3 regions of the Streptomyces sp. cg40 genome follow, and region 1 is predicted to be linked to each of the others. Evidence: predicted binding sites of a transcription regulator. Region 1 holds the regulator's gene; each other region holds the start of a gene.

The links. The regulator HrcA, encoded in region 1, represses chaperone genes, less so after heat shock. The targets are predictions, from matches to a motif close to TTNGCACTCNGNNNNNCNGAGTGCNAA.
Region 2: the regulator HrcA is predicted to act here: its motif matches at 1,395-1,421, upstream of groL (chaperonin GroEL).
Region 3: the regulator HrcA is predicted to act here: its motif matches at 2,963-2,989, upstream of groES (co-chaperone GroES).

The regions. Positions count from the first base shown of each region.
Region 1 is NZ_CP190128.1:7,143,469-7,148,590, forward strand. Features, by position in the region: gene ACQHII_RS32130 (DUF3097 domain-containing protein) at 1-174, opposite strand, end outside; gene ACQHII_RS32135 (MBL fold metallo-hydrolase) at 209-931, opposite strand; gene hrcA (heat-inducible transcriptional repressor HrcA) at 1,104-2,120, shown strand; gene dnaJ (molecular chaperone DnaJ) at 2,121-3,257, shown strand; gene ACQHII_RS32150 (nitronate monooxygenase) at 3,391-4,467, shown strand; gene ACQHII_RS32155 (16S rRNA (uracil(1498)-N(3))-methyltransferase) at 4,464-5,122, shown strand, end outside.
Region 2 is NZ_CP190128.1:4,962,462-4,967,583, reverse strand. Features, by position in the region: gene thrC (threonine synthase) at 1-254, shown strand, start outside; gene ACQHII_RS21900 (MoaD/ThiS family protein) at 306-581, shown strand; gene ACQHII_RS21895 (cold-shock protein) at 1,037-1,243, shown strand; gene groL (chaperonin GroEL) at 1,584-3,206, shown strand; gene ACQHII_RS21885 (NADH:flavin oxidoreductase) at 3,421-4,551, shown strand; gene ACQHII_RS21880 (hypothetical protein) at 4,709-5,095, opposite strand.
Region 3 is NZ_CP190128.1:4,427,008-4,432,129, reverse strand. Features, by position in the region: gene ACQHII_RS19475 (THUMP-like domain-containing protein) at 1-604, opposite strand, end outside; gene ACQHII_RS19470 (polysaccharide deacetylase family protein) at 706-1,662, shown strand; gene ACQHII_RS19465 (hypothetical protein) at 1,659-2,366, shown strand; gene ACQHII_RS19460 (hypothetical protein) at 2,393-2,815, shown strand; gene groES (co-chaperone GroES) at 3,134-3,442, shown strand; gene groL (chaperonin GroEL) at 3,558-5,122, shown strand, end outside.

The DNA of each region.
Region 1 (5,122 bases):
CCGGTGCTTGCCGAAGCGGTCCTCCAGGGTGACCGTGCCGGCCTCGCAGCGGATCACCGCGCCGCAGAAACCGGTGCCCGGCTCCTCGACCACCAGGCCGGGGTCCGCCGGGACCTCGGGCACCGGCTTGGGCTTCTTCCACGGCGGGGTCAGGTCGGCGGAGTACTGGCGCATTCGGATGACGATAGGAGAACCGGGCCGACCCTCCTCACGACACGCCGAAACGCGTTGCCAACGCGTCCCGTTGGGCCCGCACGAACCCCGCGTCCACCACCGCTCCGTGACCGGGGACGTACAGCGCGTCCTCGCCGCCCAGGCCGAGGAGACGGTCCAGGGCGGCCGGCCAGTGCGACGGTACGGCGTCGGGGCCCGCCTGCGGTTCGCCGGACTCCTCGACCAGGTCGCCGCAGAAGACAACGGTCGGATCACCCGGCACCACGACCGCGAGATCGTGGGACGTGTGGCCCGGGCCCACGTTCACCAGCAGGGCCTGCCGGTCGGCGCCCAGGGGCAGGGTCCGCTCGTCCGACACCAGGTGACGGGGGTATGGCAGCGCGGCCACCGCCTCGTCGGCCACGCGCGCGTGGAGGCCGTTTTCGACCGCGTCCCCACGGAGTGCGTCCCGCTCGTCCGTCAGTACCCGCTCCACGCCCGCCGCCCCGAACACCTCCGCGTCCGCGAACGCCGCCGCTCCGAAGACATGGTCGAAGTGGGGGTGGGTGAGCGCGAGACGGGTCACGGGGCGCCCGGCGAGCGCCCGCGCCTGCGTACGCAACCGCGCGCCCTCCGCGAGACTCGACCCGGCGTCGATCATCAGCACCGCGCCCTCCCCGACGACCAGACCGACCGTGCAGTCCCAGCCAGGCAGCCGGCACCGGCCCACCCCCGCGGCGAGCCGCTCCCACCCCGCCTCTTCCCAAGTCACCGTCATACGGCGACGCTAACGGTGACGGCACCCCACGGCGTGACATCGCAGGACCGGCCTTGCCCGGGGTGTACCTCACGGCCGTACACTGGCCGGGGAACGCTGGCACTCGTGCGCACAGAGTGCCAGGAAACGGGCAGACCGAAGGTACCGGCGAGCAGAACTGGAGGTGTGCGCGATGCTCAGCGAACGCAGACTTCAGGTACTGCGCGCCATCGTCCAGGACTATGTCGGCACCGAGGAGCCGGTGGGCTCCAAGGCGCTCACCGAGCGGCACAGCCTCGGCGTCTCCCCGGCGACCGTGCGCAACGACATGGCGGCCCTGGAGGACGAGGGGTACATCGCCCAGCCGCACACCAGCGCCGGCCGCATCCCGACGGACAAGGGCTACCGCCTGTTCGTCGACAAGCTCGCCGGCGTCAAGCCGATGACCGGCCCCGAGCGCAAGGCCATCCAGAACTTCCTCGACGGCGCCGTCGACCTCGACGACGTCGTGGGCCGTACGGTACGGCTGCTCGCGCAGCTCACCCGGCAGGTCGCCGTCGTGCAGTACCCCTCGCTGACCCGCTCGACCGTCCGGCACGTGGAGCTGCTGTCGCTGGCCCCCGCGCGCGTGATGCTCGTGCTGATCACCGACACCGGGCGGGTCGAGCAGCGCATGGTGGACTGCCCGGCCCCCTTCGGGGAGTCCTCGCTCGCGGATCTACGCGCGCGGCTCAACAGCCGGATCGCCGGCCGCCGCTTCGCGGACGTGCCGCAGCTCGTGCAGGACCTGCCGGAGGCCTTCGAGAACGAGGACCGCGGCACGGTCGCGACGGTGCTCTCCACCCTCCTGGAGACCCTCGTCGAGGAGACCGAGGAGCGGCTGATGATCGGCGGCACCGCCAATCTCACCCGCTTCGGACATGACTTTCCCCTCACCATCCGCCCCATCCTGGAAGCCCTGGAGGAGCAGGTCGTCCTCCTCAAGTTGCTTGGTGAGGCGGGGGATTCGGGCATGACCGTACGGATCGGTCACGAGAACGCCTACGAGGGACTCAACTCCACGTCGGTGGTGTCGGTCGGCTACGGTTCGGGCGGCGAGGCAGTCGCCAAGCTCGGCGTGGTCGGACCGACCCGCATGGATTACCCGGGAACGATGGGAGCGGTACGCGCAGTGGCACGGTACGTCGGACAGATCCTGGCGGAGTCCTAAGTGGCCACGGACTACTACGCCGTTCTCGGCGTGCGTCGCGACGCGTCGCAGGATGAGATCAAGAAGGCCTTCCGCCGGCTCGCGCGCGAGCTGCACCCGGACGTGAATCCGGACCCGAAGACCCAGGAGCGGTTCAAGGAGATCAACGCCGCCTACGAGGTGCTCTCGGACCCGCAGAAGAAGCAGGTCTACGACCTCGGCGGCGACCCCCTCTCGCAGGCGGGCGGCGGCGGAGCCGGCGGCTTCGGCGCGGGCGGCTTCGGGAACTTCTCGGACATCATGGACGCGTTCTTCGGCACGGCCTCGCAGCGCGGACCGCGCTCGCGCACCCGCCGCGGCCAGGACGCCATGATCCGGCTGGAGATCGAGCTGGACGAGGCGGCCTTCGGCACCACGAAGGACATCCAGGTCGACACGGCCGTCGTCTGCAACACCTGCAACGGCGAGGGCGCCGCCCCCGGCACCTCCGCCCAGACCTGCGACATGTGCCGCGGTCGCGGCGAGGTGTCGCAGGTGACGCGGTCCTTCCTGGGCCAGGTCATGACGTCCCGTCCGTGCCCGCAGTGCCAGGGCTTCGGCACCGTCGTGCCGACGCCGTGCCCGGAGTGCGCCGGCGACGGCCGCGTCCGCTCGCGGCGCACGCTCACGGTCAAGATCCCGGCCGGTGTCGACAACGGCACACGGATCCAGCTCGCGGGCGAGGGCGAGGTCGGCCCCGGCGGCGGCCCCGCCGGTGACCTGTACGTCGAGATCCACGAGCTGCCGCACTCCACGTTCCAGCGGCGCGGCGACGATCTGCACTGCACGGTGACGATCCCGATGACGGCGGCGTCCCTGGGCACGAAGGTGCCGTTGGAGACGCTGGACGGCATGGAGGAGGTCGACATCCGCCCGGGCACCCAGTCCGGCCAGTCGATCCCGCTGCACACCCGGGGCATCACGCATCTGCGCGGCGGCGGCCGGGGCGACCTCATCGTGCACGTCGAGGTCACCACCCCGACCAAGCTCGACGTGGAGCAGGAACGACTCCTGCGGGAACTGGCGAAACTGCGCGGCGAGGAGCGGCCACTCGGGCAGTTCCAGCCCGGGCAGCAGGGGCTGTTCTCGCGGTTGAAGGACGCCTTCAACGGCCGCTGAACCGGTCGTCGAACCGATCCGAACCGATCGTCGAACCGGCCGTCGAACCGGCCTCCGCGCGGGCATGCAGTTGGACTATGCCCGGCGGAAGGCCGGATTCGGACTTGTTCGGAGGACGTGACAACATGCCGTCATGTCCTCCGCACTGACCGATCTCTTCCCTCATCCGATCGTGCAGGCCCCCATGGCGGGCGGTGTCTCCGTACCGCGCCTCGCGGCCGCCGTGTCCGAGGCCGGCGGGCTGGGATTCCTCGCCGCCGGGTACAAAACAGCCGACGGCATGTACCAGGAGATCAAGCAGCTGCGGAGCCTGACGTCCCGCCCCTTCGGCGTGAACCTCTTCATGCCCCAGCCCGAGTACGCGGACAAGGCGGCGGTCGACGTCTACGCCCACCAGCTGGCCGGCGAGGCCGCCTGGTACGAGACGGAACTCGGCGACCCGGACAGCGGCCGCGAGGACGGCTACGACGCGAAGCTGTCCGTCCTGCTCGACAACCCGGTGTCCTTCGCCTCCTTCCACTTCGGCGTCCCCACCCGCGAGGTGCTGGACTCGCTGCGCCGGGCAGGAACCTTCACCCTCGTCACCGCCACCACCGCCGAGGAGGCCCTCGCCGTGGAGCGGGCCGGCGCCGACGCGGTGATCGCGCAGGGCATCGAGGCCGGCGGCCACCAGGGCACCCACCGCGACCTCCCGGAGAACGACGGTTCCGGCATCGGACTGCTCTCCCTGGTCGCCCAGATCCGCGAGACCGTGAGCCTCCCGATCGTCGCCGCCGGCGGTCTGATGCGCGGCAGCCAGATCGCCGCCGCCCTCGCGGCGGGCGCGAGCGCGGCCCAGCTCGGCACCGCGTTCCTCGCCACCCCCGAGTCCGCGGCGAACACCGTGCACAAGCAGGCACTCACCAACCCCCTTTTCACGCGTACCGAGTTGACCCGCGCGTTCTCCGGCCGCCCGGCCCGCGGCCTGGTCAACCGCTTCATGCGCGAGCACGGCCCGTACGCGCCCGCCGCGTACCCCGAGGTCCACCACCTCACCTCCCCGCTCCGCAAGCAGGCCGCCGCGGCCGGTGACGCGCAGGGCATGGCGCTGTGGGCCGGACAGGGCCACCGCATGGCACGCGAGCTGCCGGCCGGCCGGCTGGTCGAGGTACTGGTCGCCGAACTGACCTCCGCCCGGACAGCGTTGTCGGCCGGGGGTGAGCTCCGATGACCGCTGCGGTGTTCATCCTCGACCCCCTGGTGATCCCGGACTTCAGCGGCGGCGAGGTCGTCCTCGACGGCCCCGAGGGGCGGCACGCGGTCTCGGTGAAGCGCCTGCGGCCGGGTGAGGACATCACGCTCACCGACGGGCGCGGCCGGTATCTGGAGGGCGTCGTCAAGACCGTGGAGGGCAAGGACCGTCTCGTCGTCCTCGGCTCGACCGTCTTCGAGGAGCCTCGGGAACAGCCCCGCATCACCGTCGTCCAGGCCCTCCCCAAGGGCGACCGCGGCGAACTGGCCGTGGAGACGATGACCGAGACCGGCGTCGACGCCATCGTCCCCTGGGCGGCCTCCCGTTGCATCACGCAGTGGAAGGGCGAGCGCGGTCTGAAGGCCCTCGCGAAGTGGCGGGCCACCGCCCGCGAGGCCGGTAAGCAGTCCCGCCGGCTGCGCTTCCCGGAGGTCGCGGACGCGGCAACGAGCAAACAGGTTGCCGCACTTCTCGCCAAAGCCGACTTCGCCGCCGTACTCCACGAGGACCGCGCGTACGGCAGCGAGCGCCTCGCCACCGCCGAACTCCCCGTCGAGGGTGAGATCGTGCTGGTCGTGGGCCCCGAAGGGGGCGTCTCGCCCGAGGAGTTGGCGCTCTTCGGGGAGGCCGGGGC
Region 2 (5,122 bases), 2.2 Mb from region 1:
ACGACGAGCAGGTTGTCGACGCGATCAAGCTGCTGGCGCGCACGGAGGGGATCTTCGCGGAGACGGCAGGCGGGGTGACGGTCGGTGTGACGAAGAAGCTGATCGAGAACGGGCTGCTGGACCCGACGCTGACGACTGTCGTGCTGAACACCGGTGACGGTCTGAAGACGCTGGACGCGGTCGCCGGTACCGGGCTCACCGCGACCATCCGCCCGAGCCTCGAGTCCTTCAGGGAAGCCGGGCTCGCGTCCTGACGGCCCCGCGCCCCTAAACGACAAAGCCGTACCTGACCGGAGGTCCTGAGCATGAGCGTTTCCGTCCGCATCCCCACCATCCTGCGCACCTACACCGGCGGGCAGGCCGAAGTGACCGCCGAAGGTGCCACCCTCGCCGAGGTCATCAGCGACCTGGAGAAGAACCACACCGGGATCTCCGCCCGCGTCCTCGACGACCAGGGGAAGCTGCGCCGGTTCGTCAACGTGTACGTCAACGACGACGACGTGCGGTTCGAGCAGGGGCTGGAGACGGCCACTCCGGACGGGGCCGGAGTCTCGATCATTCCGGCCGTCGCGGGCGGCTGATCGTTACCCTAGGTAACGTCGATTACCAAGAGTTCATGCCCGCGGCATTGCCGCTAATGGATGCAGTGCCCCCTCCGTGAGAGAAACGGAGGGGGCAATTCTCTATGGTTGAGCGGGGTACAGTTGGGGAACGCGCTCCACTCCGCATGCCGAACGCATATGAGTACCGGCTCCGCGTGCGATGAGAAGTAGCCAAAGTGTGCAGCTCTTTTGCGCCTTATGTGCCCTTTATCCAGCCCGACTTGCCCTGAAGTCGGACGAATTCTCCGTAAATTCCCGACCGGTCCTGCCCGGAATTCTCGTCGGATTGACCTGTTGCAGACGGCAGTTGGACGGATACATTCGGCCGCGGTCGACGCGTTCCGGCGCACGCCCCCAATCCTGTGGGGGGTGAGGTCTGACCCGGATCCGCGAAGTGTGGGTCCGTGCAAGGGCCAGTAATAGGGGAGTTAGGCATGGCTCAGGGCACCGTCAAATGGTTCAACGCGGAGAAGGGGTACGGCTTCATCGCGGTCGACGGTGGTGCGGATGTTTTCGTCCACTACAGCGCGATTCAGATGGACGGCTACCGCACCCTGGAAGAGGGGCAGCGGGTCGATTTCGAGATCTCGCAGGGTCAGAAGGGGCCGCAGGCGGACATGGTCCGGCTCGCGACCGGCTGAAGCACGCGCCGACGAACAGCAGCGACGTTCTTCGTTCTTCACCGAAGGGCTCGTACTCCTGGGGGGTCACCTCCTGGGGTACGGGCCCTTCGGCATGTCCGGAGCCGGGTCGCGGCGGGGCCCGTGCCAGGGGGTCAGTACCTGGGAGCCGCTTGCACTCGACCATGCCGAGTGCTAATCATTGGCGTTAGCACTCTGAAGGTGAGAGTGATAACGAAGGACCGGGTCGGTGAGGCCCGCAGGCCAGGTGGTGCAAGGAACCACGGGGCAGGCAGGCCGTCCGTCGCGGGCGCCAGCGCGGTCCGGAGCAATCCACCCCAGTCCGGGAGGACCACTTCACATGGCCAAGATCATCGCGTTCGACGAGGAGGCACGGCGCGGTCTCGAGCGCGGGATGAACCAGCTCGCCGACGCCGTCAAGGTCACCCTTGGCCCCAAGGGCCGCAACGTCGTCCTCGAGAAGAAGTGGGGCGCCCCCACGATCACCAACGATGGTGTTTCCATCGCCAAGGAGATCGAGCTCGAGGACCCGTACGAGAAGATCGGCGCCGAGCTGGTCAAGGAAGTCGCCAAGAAGACGGACGACGTCGCCGGTGACGGTACGACCACCGCGACCGTCCTCGCCCAGGCCCTCGTCAAGGAGGGTCTGCGCAACGTAGCCGCGGGCGCCAACCCGATGGCCCTCAAGCGCGGTATCGAGAAGGCCGTCGAGGCCGTCTCCGGTGCCCTGCTGGAGCAGGCCAAGGACGTGGAGACCAAGGAGCAGATCGCTTCTACGGCCTCCATCTCCGCCGCCGACACCCAGATCGGCGAGCTCATCGCCGAGGCGATGGACAAGGTCGGCAAGGAAGGCGTCATCACCGTCGAGGAGTCGCAGACCTTCGGTCTCGAGCTCGAGCTCACCGAGGGCATGCGCTTCGACAAGGGCTACATCTCGGCGTACTTCGCCACCGACATGGAGCGTATGGAGGCCGTCCTCGACGACCCGTACATCCTGATCGCCAACTCGAAGATCGCCAACGTCAAGGACCTGCTCCCGCTCCTGGAGAAGGTCATGCAGTCGGGCAAGCCGCTGCTGATCATCGCCGAGGACGTCGAGGGCGAGGCCCTGTCCACGCTGGTCGTCAACAAGATCCGCGGCACCTTCAAGTCCGTCGCCGTCAAGGCTCCGGGCTTCGGCGACCGCCGCAAGGCGATGCTCCAGGACATCGGCATCCTCACGGGTGGCGAGGTCATCTCCGAGGAGGTCGGCCTCAAGCTGGAGAACGCGACCGTCGACCTGCTGGGTCGCGCTCGCAAGGTCGTCATCACCAAGGACGAGACCACCATCGTCGACGGCTCCGGCTCCGCCGACCAGGTCGCCGGCCGGGTCAACCAGATCCGCGCCGAGATCGAGAACAGCGACTCGGACTACGACCGCGAGAAGCTCCAGGAGCGCCTGGCCAAGCTCGCGGGTGGCGTCGCCGTCATCAAGGCGGGCGCGGCCACCGAGGTCGAGCTCAAGGAGCGCAAGCACCGCATCGAGGACGCCGTTCGCAACGCGAAGGCGGCCGTCGAGGAGGGCATCGTCGCCGGTGGCGGCGTCGCGCTCATCCAGGCGGGCCACGTCTTCGAGAAGCTCGAGCTCGAAGGTGACGAGGCCACCGGTGCCGCGATCGTGAAGCTGGCCCTTGAGGCCCCGCTGAAGCAGATCGCCGTCAACGCCGGCCTCGAAGGCGGCGTCGTGGTGGAGAAGGTCCGCAACCTCACCCCGGGTCACGGCCTCAACGCCGCGACCGGTGAGTACGTCGACCTGGTCAAGGAAGGCATCATCGACCCGGCGAAGGTCACGCGCTCCGCTCTGCAGAACGCCGCCTCCATCGCCGCGCTCTTCCTCACCACCGAGGCCGTCATCGCCGACAAGCCGGAGAAGGCGTCCGCGCCGGCCGGCGGCGGCATGCCGGGCGGTGACATGGACTTCTGATCGACCCCTTCCGGTTGATCAACGGTCTTACCGAGGGCGGTACTTCCTGCTTCTGGCGGGGGGTACCGCCCTCGGGCGTGTCCGGGATCACAGGCCGACAGGTGGGACGGTCGGAATGACGGGCTTGGCTCGGAGGTTGTTGTTGACGCATGATCGATGCATACGCACATACCGTCCGGTACCCAGTGCCTGGTAGTCCGAGGAGTCCCCACACGTGTCTACGTCCGCCCCCGCCTCCCGAGCGGCCGAAGTGCTCGCCCGTCCGATCGTCCTCAACGGCCTGACCGTCCCGAACCGGATCGTGATGGCGCCGATGACCCGGCAGTTCTCGCCGGGCGGCATTCCCGGTGAGGACGTCGTCGGGTACTACTCCCGCCGGGCCGCCGCGGGCGTCGGTCTCATCGTCACCGAGGGCACGTACGTCGGTCACGACTCGGCCGGGCAGAGCGACCGCGTGCCGCGCTTCCACGGCGCGGAGCAGCTCGCGGGCTGGGCGAAGGTCGCCGAGGGCGTGCACGCGGCGGGCGGCACGATCGTGCCGCAGCTGTGGCACATCGGCATGGTCCGCGAGCAGGGCCAGCCGCCGTACGCCGACGCCCCCGCGGTCGGCCCGTCCGGGCTGCGCATCGGCAGCGACGAGGTCACCGGTACGGCCATGACGCAGCGGGACCTGGACGACGTCATCGGCGCCTTCGCCGAGGCCGCGGCGGCCGCCGAGCGCATCGGCTTCGACGGCGTCGAGCTGCACGGCGCGCACGGCTATCTCCTCGACCAGTTCCTGTACGCGGGCACCAACCGTCGTACGGACGCCTACGGCGGTGACGCGGTCGCCCGGACCAAGTTCGCGGCGGAGATCGTGGCGGCCGTACGGGAGACGGTCTCCCCGGAGTTCCCGATCATCTTCCGGTTCTCGCAGTGGAAGCAGGATGTCTACGGTGCCCGGCTCGCCGAGACGCCGGAGGAGCTGGAGGCGATCCTGACGCCGATCGCGGCGGCCGGTGTCGACGTCTTCCACGCCTCCACCCGCCGTTACTGGCTTCCCGAGTTCGAGGAGACCGGGTCCGAGCTCAACCTCGCGGGCTGGACGAAGAAGCTCACCGGCAAGCCGACCATCACCGTCGGTTCGGTCGGCCTCGACGGGGACTTCCTCAAGGGGTTCCGTGGTGAGGGGGCGCCGGTCAAGGGGATCGACGACCTTCTCGACAGCCTTGAGCGGGACGAGTTCGACATGGTCGCGGTGGGGCGGGCGCTGCTTCAGGATCCGGAGTGGGCGGCGAAGGTGCTTGCGGGGCGGGTGGAGGAGCTGGCGCCCTACGATGCGGCGGCGCTGCGCTCGCTGAGCTGAGTTTCTCGCCCCCGCCGCCCCTGCCCGTCCCGTCCCTGGGGGCTGCGCCCCCAGACCCCCGCTTTCGGCCTGGACGGCCTCGTCCTCAAACGCCGGACGGGCTGATGGTGCGGGCCTGGGTTGGAAAGGTGCCGGACAGGCTGATTCTGTCCGCCGCTCAGCCCGCGATGCGGGCGAAGAAGCCGAGGGCGATCGAGTACGGCGCCAGCAGCAGGAGGATGGGGCGGAGGGCGCGGCCCTGCTGGTCGCCGCTGACTGTGTAGGCGAAGGCACTGGAGAAGCTGCCGCTCAGGGCCGCGCTCGGGGTGAATCCGGACAGGTCCCCCCAGCCCCCGACCGCGACCGAGGCGCCCGCGTGGCCGACGACGGCGAGCAGGGCGCAGACCAGGTTGAGCCGGTCGTTCAACGGGCGCCAGACCGGGCCCCCTTTGAGCCCGTGTCCGGTGAAACGGGCGATGCCGGCGTACAGCAGCGCGGGCAGTCCGACGGCCACCAGCAGTACGGCCCACATGGCGCCGGTGTCCGGGTCTCTCGGGAACCCCACGATGTCTTCTCCGCCCTGCTGCTCCGG
Region 3 (5,122 bases), 2.7 Mb from region 1:
CCCAGGACAGTGGGGGCGAGTACGCCTCGGGGTCGAAGATGCGGCCCCGGCCGCCGCGACGGGCCGGGTCCACGAACACGGCGTCGTACGCGGACGTGTCCACGTCGGTGACGTCCGCCTCGCGGACCTCGATCAGGTCGGCCAGGCCCAGTGCCTCCGCGTTGGCGCGGGCCACCGCGACCGTCAGGGGATCGCGGTCGACGGCCAGCACGCGTATGCCCGCCCGTGCCAGCGCGATCGCGTCGCCGCCGATGCCGCAGCAGAGGTCGGCGACGGAGGTCACGCCCAGTTCGCGCAGCCGCCCCGCGCGGTAGCGGGCGACGGTGGCCCGAGTGGACTGTTCGAAGCCGTTCGGGGTGAAGAACATGCGGGAGGCGTCCTCGGGCGTGAACTTCGCCGCCTCCGCCCGCTGCCGCAGCCGGGCCTGACCGAGGGCCGCCGAGACCAGGTCGGCGGGGTATTCGCGGCGCAGCCGGGTCGCGACGGCGAGTTCCTTGGCCGGGTCGGTGCCACGGACCTCGTCGAGGAGGGCACGGCCCTCGGGAGTGAGCAGGGCGGCGAAGGCGCGTACGGGGTCGTGCACCGCGGCATGGGGGTCGTTCACCGGGACATTGTGGGCCAGTCGGTGGACCGTGCGCCTCCGGCGGCGGTGTGTCGGCGGTGTCGCCACGGGATCGGGGCCGGGGCCTGAAAAGATCCGACGTCATGCGAGTAGTCGTACAAAATGACATCAATCGGTCGTACGGAACCCGGGGAACTCGGCGTCGGAGGGCGGGCGTCCGCGGCGCGCTCGCCGCCCTCGCGCTCGCCGCCGCCGTCTCCGGCTGCACCCAGCCCGGCGGCGCCGACAAGCCCGCCCCTCCGGCGCACGGCGCGCAGCCGCTGCACGCGCCCCCGGCCCGCGCGCTCGACTCCTACGCCTCCAGGCTGCGCGCCGCCTACGCCGCCCGCGTCGCCGCCGCGAAGCGCTGGGGGCTGGCGAAGGTGCCCCTCCAGGCCCCGCCGGCGCCCGCGCACAAGCCGGAGATCACCGCGCGCAAGGGCTTCGAGGTGGACGACCAGGAGGAGCTGAACCTCCCGCCGGTCTTCACCACCGTCCCCACCAAGCAGAAGATCGTCTTCCTCACCATCGACGACGGCGAGAACAAGGACCCCGCGTTCCTGCGGATGATGAGCGACCTGAAGATCCCGTACACGGCCTTCCTCAGCAACTACCTGGTCAAGGACGACTACGGCTACTTCAAGAAGATGCAGGCCGAGGGCCACACGCTCAACAACCACACCCTCACGCACCCGTATCTGCCGGGCCTGTCCTACGCCGAGCAGAAGCGCGAGATCTGCGGCATGCAGGACATCATGAAGAAGCAGTTCGGCCAGGCCCCGACGGTCTTCCGGCCGCCGTACGGGAACTACAACCACGACACCCTCGTCGCCGCAAAGTCCTGCGGCATCAAGTACGCCCCGATCTGGGACGAGGAGGTGTACGTCGACCACTGGGAGTACCGCGAGGACGACCGGCAGCTGCACCCCGGCGACATCGTCCTGACCCACTTCCGGGGCCGTGCGGACTGGAACGGCACGATGGTCGACGACATGCGCCGCTTCCTCGGCAAGGTCACGGCCGAGGGCTACGCGGTGGCCCGCCTGGAGGACTACCTGTGAGGGTCGCGACCCTGCGGACACCGGTGGCCGTCGCCCTGGCGGCCACCCTCCTCACCGGCTGCGCCCAGTCCGTCGACCCCATCGAACGGCTCGGCAAGAAGGCCGCCCAGCGCGTCCACCCGCACGGCCCGTCCCGCGAACAGCCGTACCGCCACTGGGGTTTGACGGCTCCCCTGGCCCCCGCCCCGAAACCGTCCTCCGGACCCCCCGCCCGATCGGCGGGCCCCGGCCTCCCACCCGTCGTGGACCACGTCCGCACCCGCGACAAGGTCGTCTTCCTGACCTACGACCACGGGGCGACCGCCCGCCGGGACCCGAGGTTCACCGACCTGGTCCGCGAACTGCGCCTCCCGGTAACGGAGTTCCGCACGCCGCCGGGGCCCGCCCGCTTCACCGGCCTGCCCTACGCCACCCAACGCACCGAGATCTGCGGCCACTTGGCCCGTCCCCGGCCTCGCCTGCTCCGGCCCCCCGACGGCACGTACGACACGACGACCCGCCGGGCCGCCGCCGACTGCGGCATCTCCGCCCTGGTCCTCTGGCGCGCCTCCACCACGACCGGAACCCTCACCTACGCCCGGGGCGCCCACCGCCTCACCCCCGGCGACATCGTCCGCATCACCCCGACCGACACAACGGCCCGACTGCTCCGGGGAATTCAGGAACGGGGCCTGACGGTCGGCCGCCTGGAGGACTACCTCTAGCCTGCGGTGCACGGAAAGGGGCTGCGATGGGTGGCAACGAGTGGACCTCCACCGGTCCGTACCAGAAGGATCTCGAGTCGGCGTTCCGGCAGGCGCGGGAACAGAAACTGGCCGAGGACGACCACGGGTTCCCGGGGCGGGACATCGTCGATCTGTGGGAGGACGACGGCTGGAGGGAGTACATCCTGACGGGCGGCACGTCCTCCGTGCTCGACTTCTACGATCTCGTCGACGCCGCGTCCGGGGACGACTTCGCCATGATGCGCCCACTGACCGACGACGAGGTGCGCGACTGGGCGCCGGAGGGCAGACCCACCCGCGAGCAGTGGACCGCCGCGCTCCGCAGCGGGGCCGCCTCCTTCCCGGGCCGTGGAACGGGCCGGTGCACGATCCTCTACCGCGACGGCGATCCGGCGGAGATCGGCTACTGGGGCTGTACGGCGGACTAACCCCTCTCAAATGCCGGTCACAAAATCAGCCCGTCCGGCGTTTGAGGACGAGGCCGTCCAGGCCGAAGCGGGGGTCTGGGGGCGCAGCCCCCAGGGACGGCAACCACAGCCGACGGTCACCAAAATTCCGACCAAGCGCCGCAGGCATTGGCACTCCGCTTGACCGAGTGCTAATCGCAGTCATAGTCTCAGGTCTGGCACTCCCCCCTGGAGAGTGCCAATAGCGACGGGCAGGTCCGGCACCCGCGACGACGGATCCACCTGGTCGCCACCTCAGACAGTTAACCCCGTGAGATCTCCGAAGGGGGAGGTCGGATCGTGACGACCACCAGCTCCAAGGTTGCCATCAAGCCGCTCGAGGACCGCATTGTGGTCCAGCCGCTCGACGCCGAGCAGACCACCGCCTCTGGCCTGGTCATCCCGGACACCGCCAAGGAGAAGCCCCAGGAGGGCGTCGTCCTGGCCGTGGGCCCGGGCCGCTTCGAGAACGGCGAGCGCCTGCCGCTCGACGTCAAGACCGGCGACATCGTGCTGTACAGCAAGTACGGCGGCACCGAAGTGAAGTACAGCGGCGAGGAGTACCTCGTCCTCTCGGCCCGCGACGTGCTCGCGATCATCGAGAAGTAATTCGCTTCACCTTCTGTATGTGAGCTGCGCCCCTGGCCCCCGCGACCTTATGAAGCCGGGCGTCGGGGGCGTAGTTCGTTTCACCCACGTTTTCCGAGAGGGCTGAACCGCTCCCATGGCGAAGATCCTGAAGTTCGACGAGGACGCCCGTCGCGCCCTCGAGCGCGGCGTCAACAAGCTTGCCGACACGGTCAAGGTGACGATCGGCCCCAAGGGCCGCAACGTCGTCATCGACAAGAAGTTCGGCGCCCCCACCATCACCAACGACGGTGTCACCATCGCCCGCGAGGTCGAGCTCGACGACCCGTACGAGAACCTCGGTGCCCAGCTGGTGAAGGAGGTGGCGACCAAGACCAACGACATCGCGGGTGACGGCACCACCACCGCCACCGTGCTCGCCCAGGCGCTCGTCCGCGAGGGCCTGCGCAACGTCGCCGCGGGTGCCTCCCCGGCCGCCCTGAAGAAGGGCATCGACGCCGCCGTCAAGGCCGTCTCCGACGAGCTGCTCGCCACCGCGCGGCCCATCGACGACAAGGCCGACATCGCGGCCGTCGCCGGTCTGTCCGCGCAGGACAGCCAGGTCGGCGAGCTCATCGCCGAGGCGATGGACAAGGTCGGCAAGGACGGTGTCATCACCGTCGAGGAGTCCAACACCTTCGGTCTGGAGCTGGACTTCACCGAGGGCATGGCCTTCGACAAGGGCTACCTGTCGCCGTACTTCGTGACGGACCAGGAGCGGATGGAAGCGGTCCTGGAGGACCCGTACATCCTCATCCACCAGGGCAAGATCAGCTCCATCCAGGACCTGCTGCCGCTGCTGGAGAAGGTCATCCAGGCCAACGCCTCCAAGCCGCTGCTGATCATCGCCGAGGACGTCGAGGGCGAGGCCCTGTCGACCCTGGTCGTGAACAAGATCCGCGGCACGTTCAACGCGGTCGCGGTCAAGGCCCCCGGCTTCGGCGACCGCCGCAAGGCGATGCTCGGCGACCTCGCCACCCTCACCGGCGGTCAGGTCATCGCCGAGGAGGTCGGCCTCAAGCTCGACCAGGTCGGCCTGGACGTGCTCGGCTCCGCCCGTCGCGTGACGGTCACCAAGGACGACACGACCGTCGTCGACGGTGCCGGTGACGCCTCCGAGGTCGCGGGCCGCGTCAACCAGATCAAGGCCGAGATCGAGAACACGGACTCCGACTGGGACCGCGAGAAGCTCCAGGAGCGCCTCGCGAAGCTGGCCGGAGGCGTGTGCGTGATCAAGGTCGGCGCCGCCACCGAGGTGGAGCTCAAGGAGAAGAAGCACCGTCTGGAGGACGCCATCTCCGCGACCCGCGCCGCGGTCGAGGAGGGCATCGTCTCCGGTGGTGGCTCCGCTCTGGTCCACGCCGCCAAGGTCCTCGAGGGCAACCTCGACAAGACGGGCGACGAGGCCACCGGTGTCGCGGTCGTGCGCCGCGCGGTCGTCGAGCCGCTGCGCTGGATCGCCGAGAACGCCGGCCTGGAGGGCTACGTCATCACCTCCAAGGTCGCCGACCTGGAGCCCGGCCAGGGCTTCAACGCCGCGACCGGCGAGTACGGCGACCTGGTCAAGGCCGGCGTCATCGACCCGGTCAAGGTCACCCGCTCCGCCCTGGAGAACGCCGCCTCCATCGCCTCCCTGCTCCTGACGACCGAGACCCTGGTCGT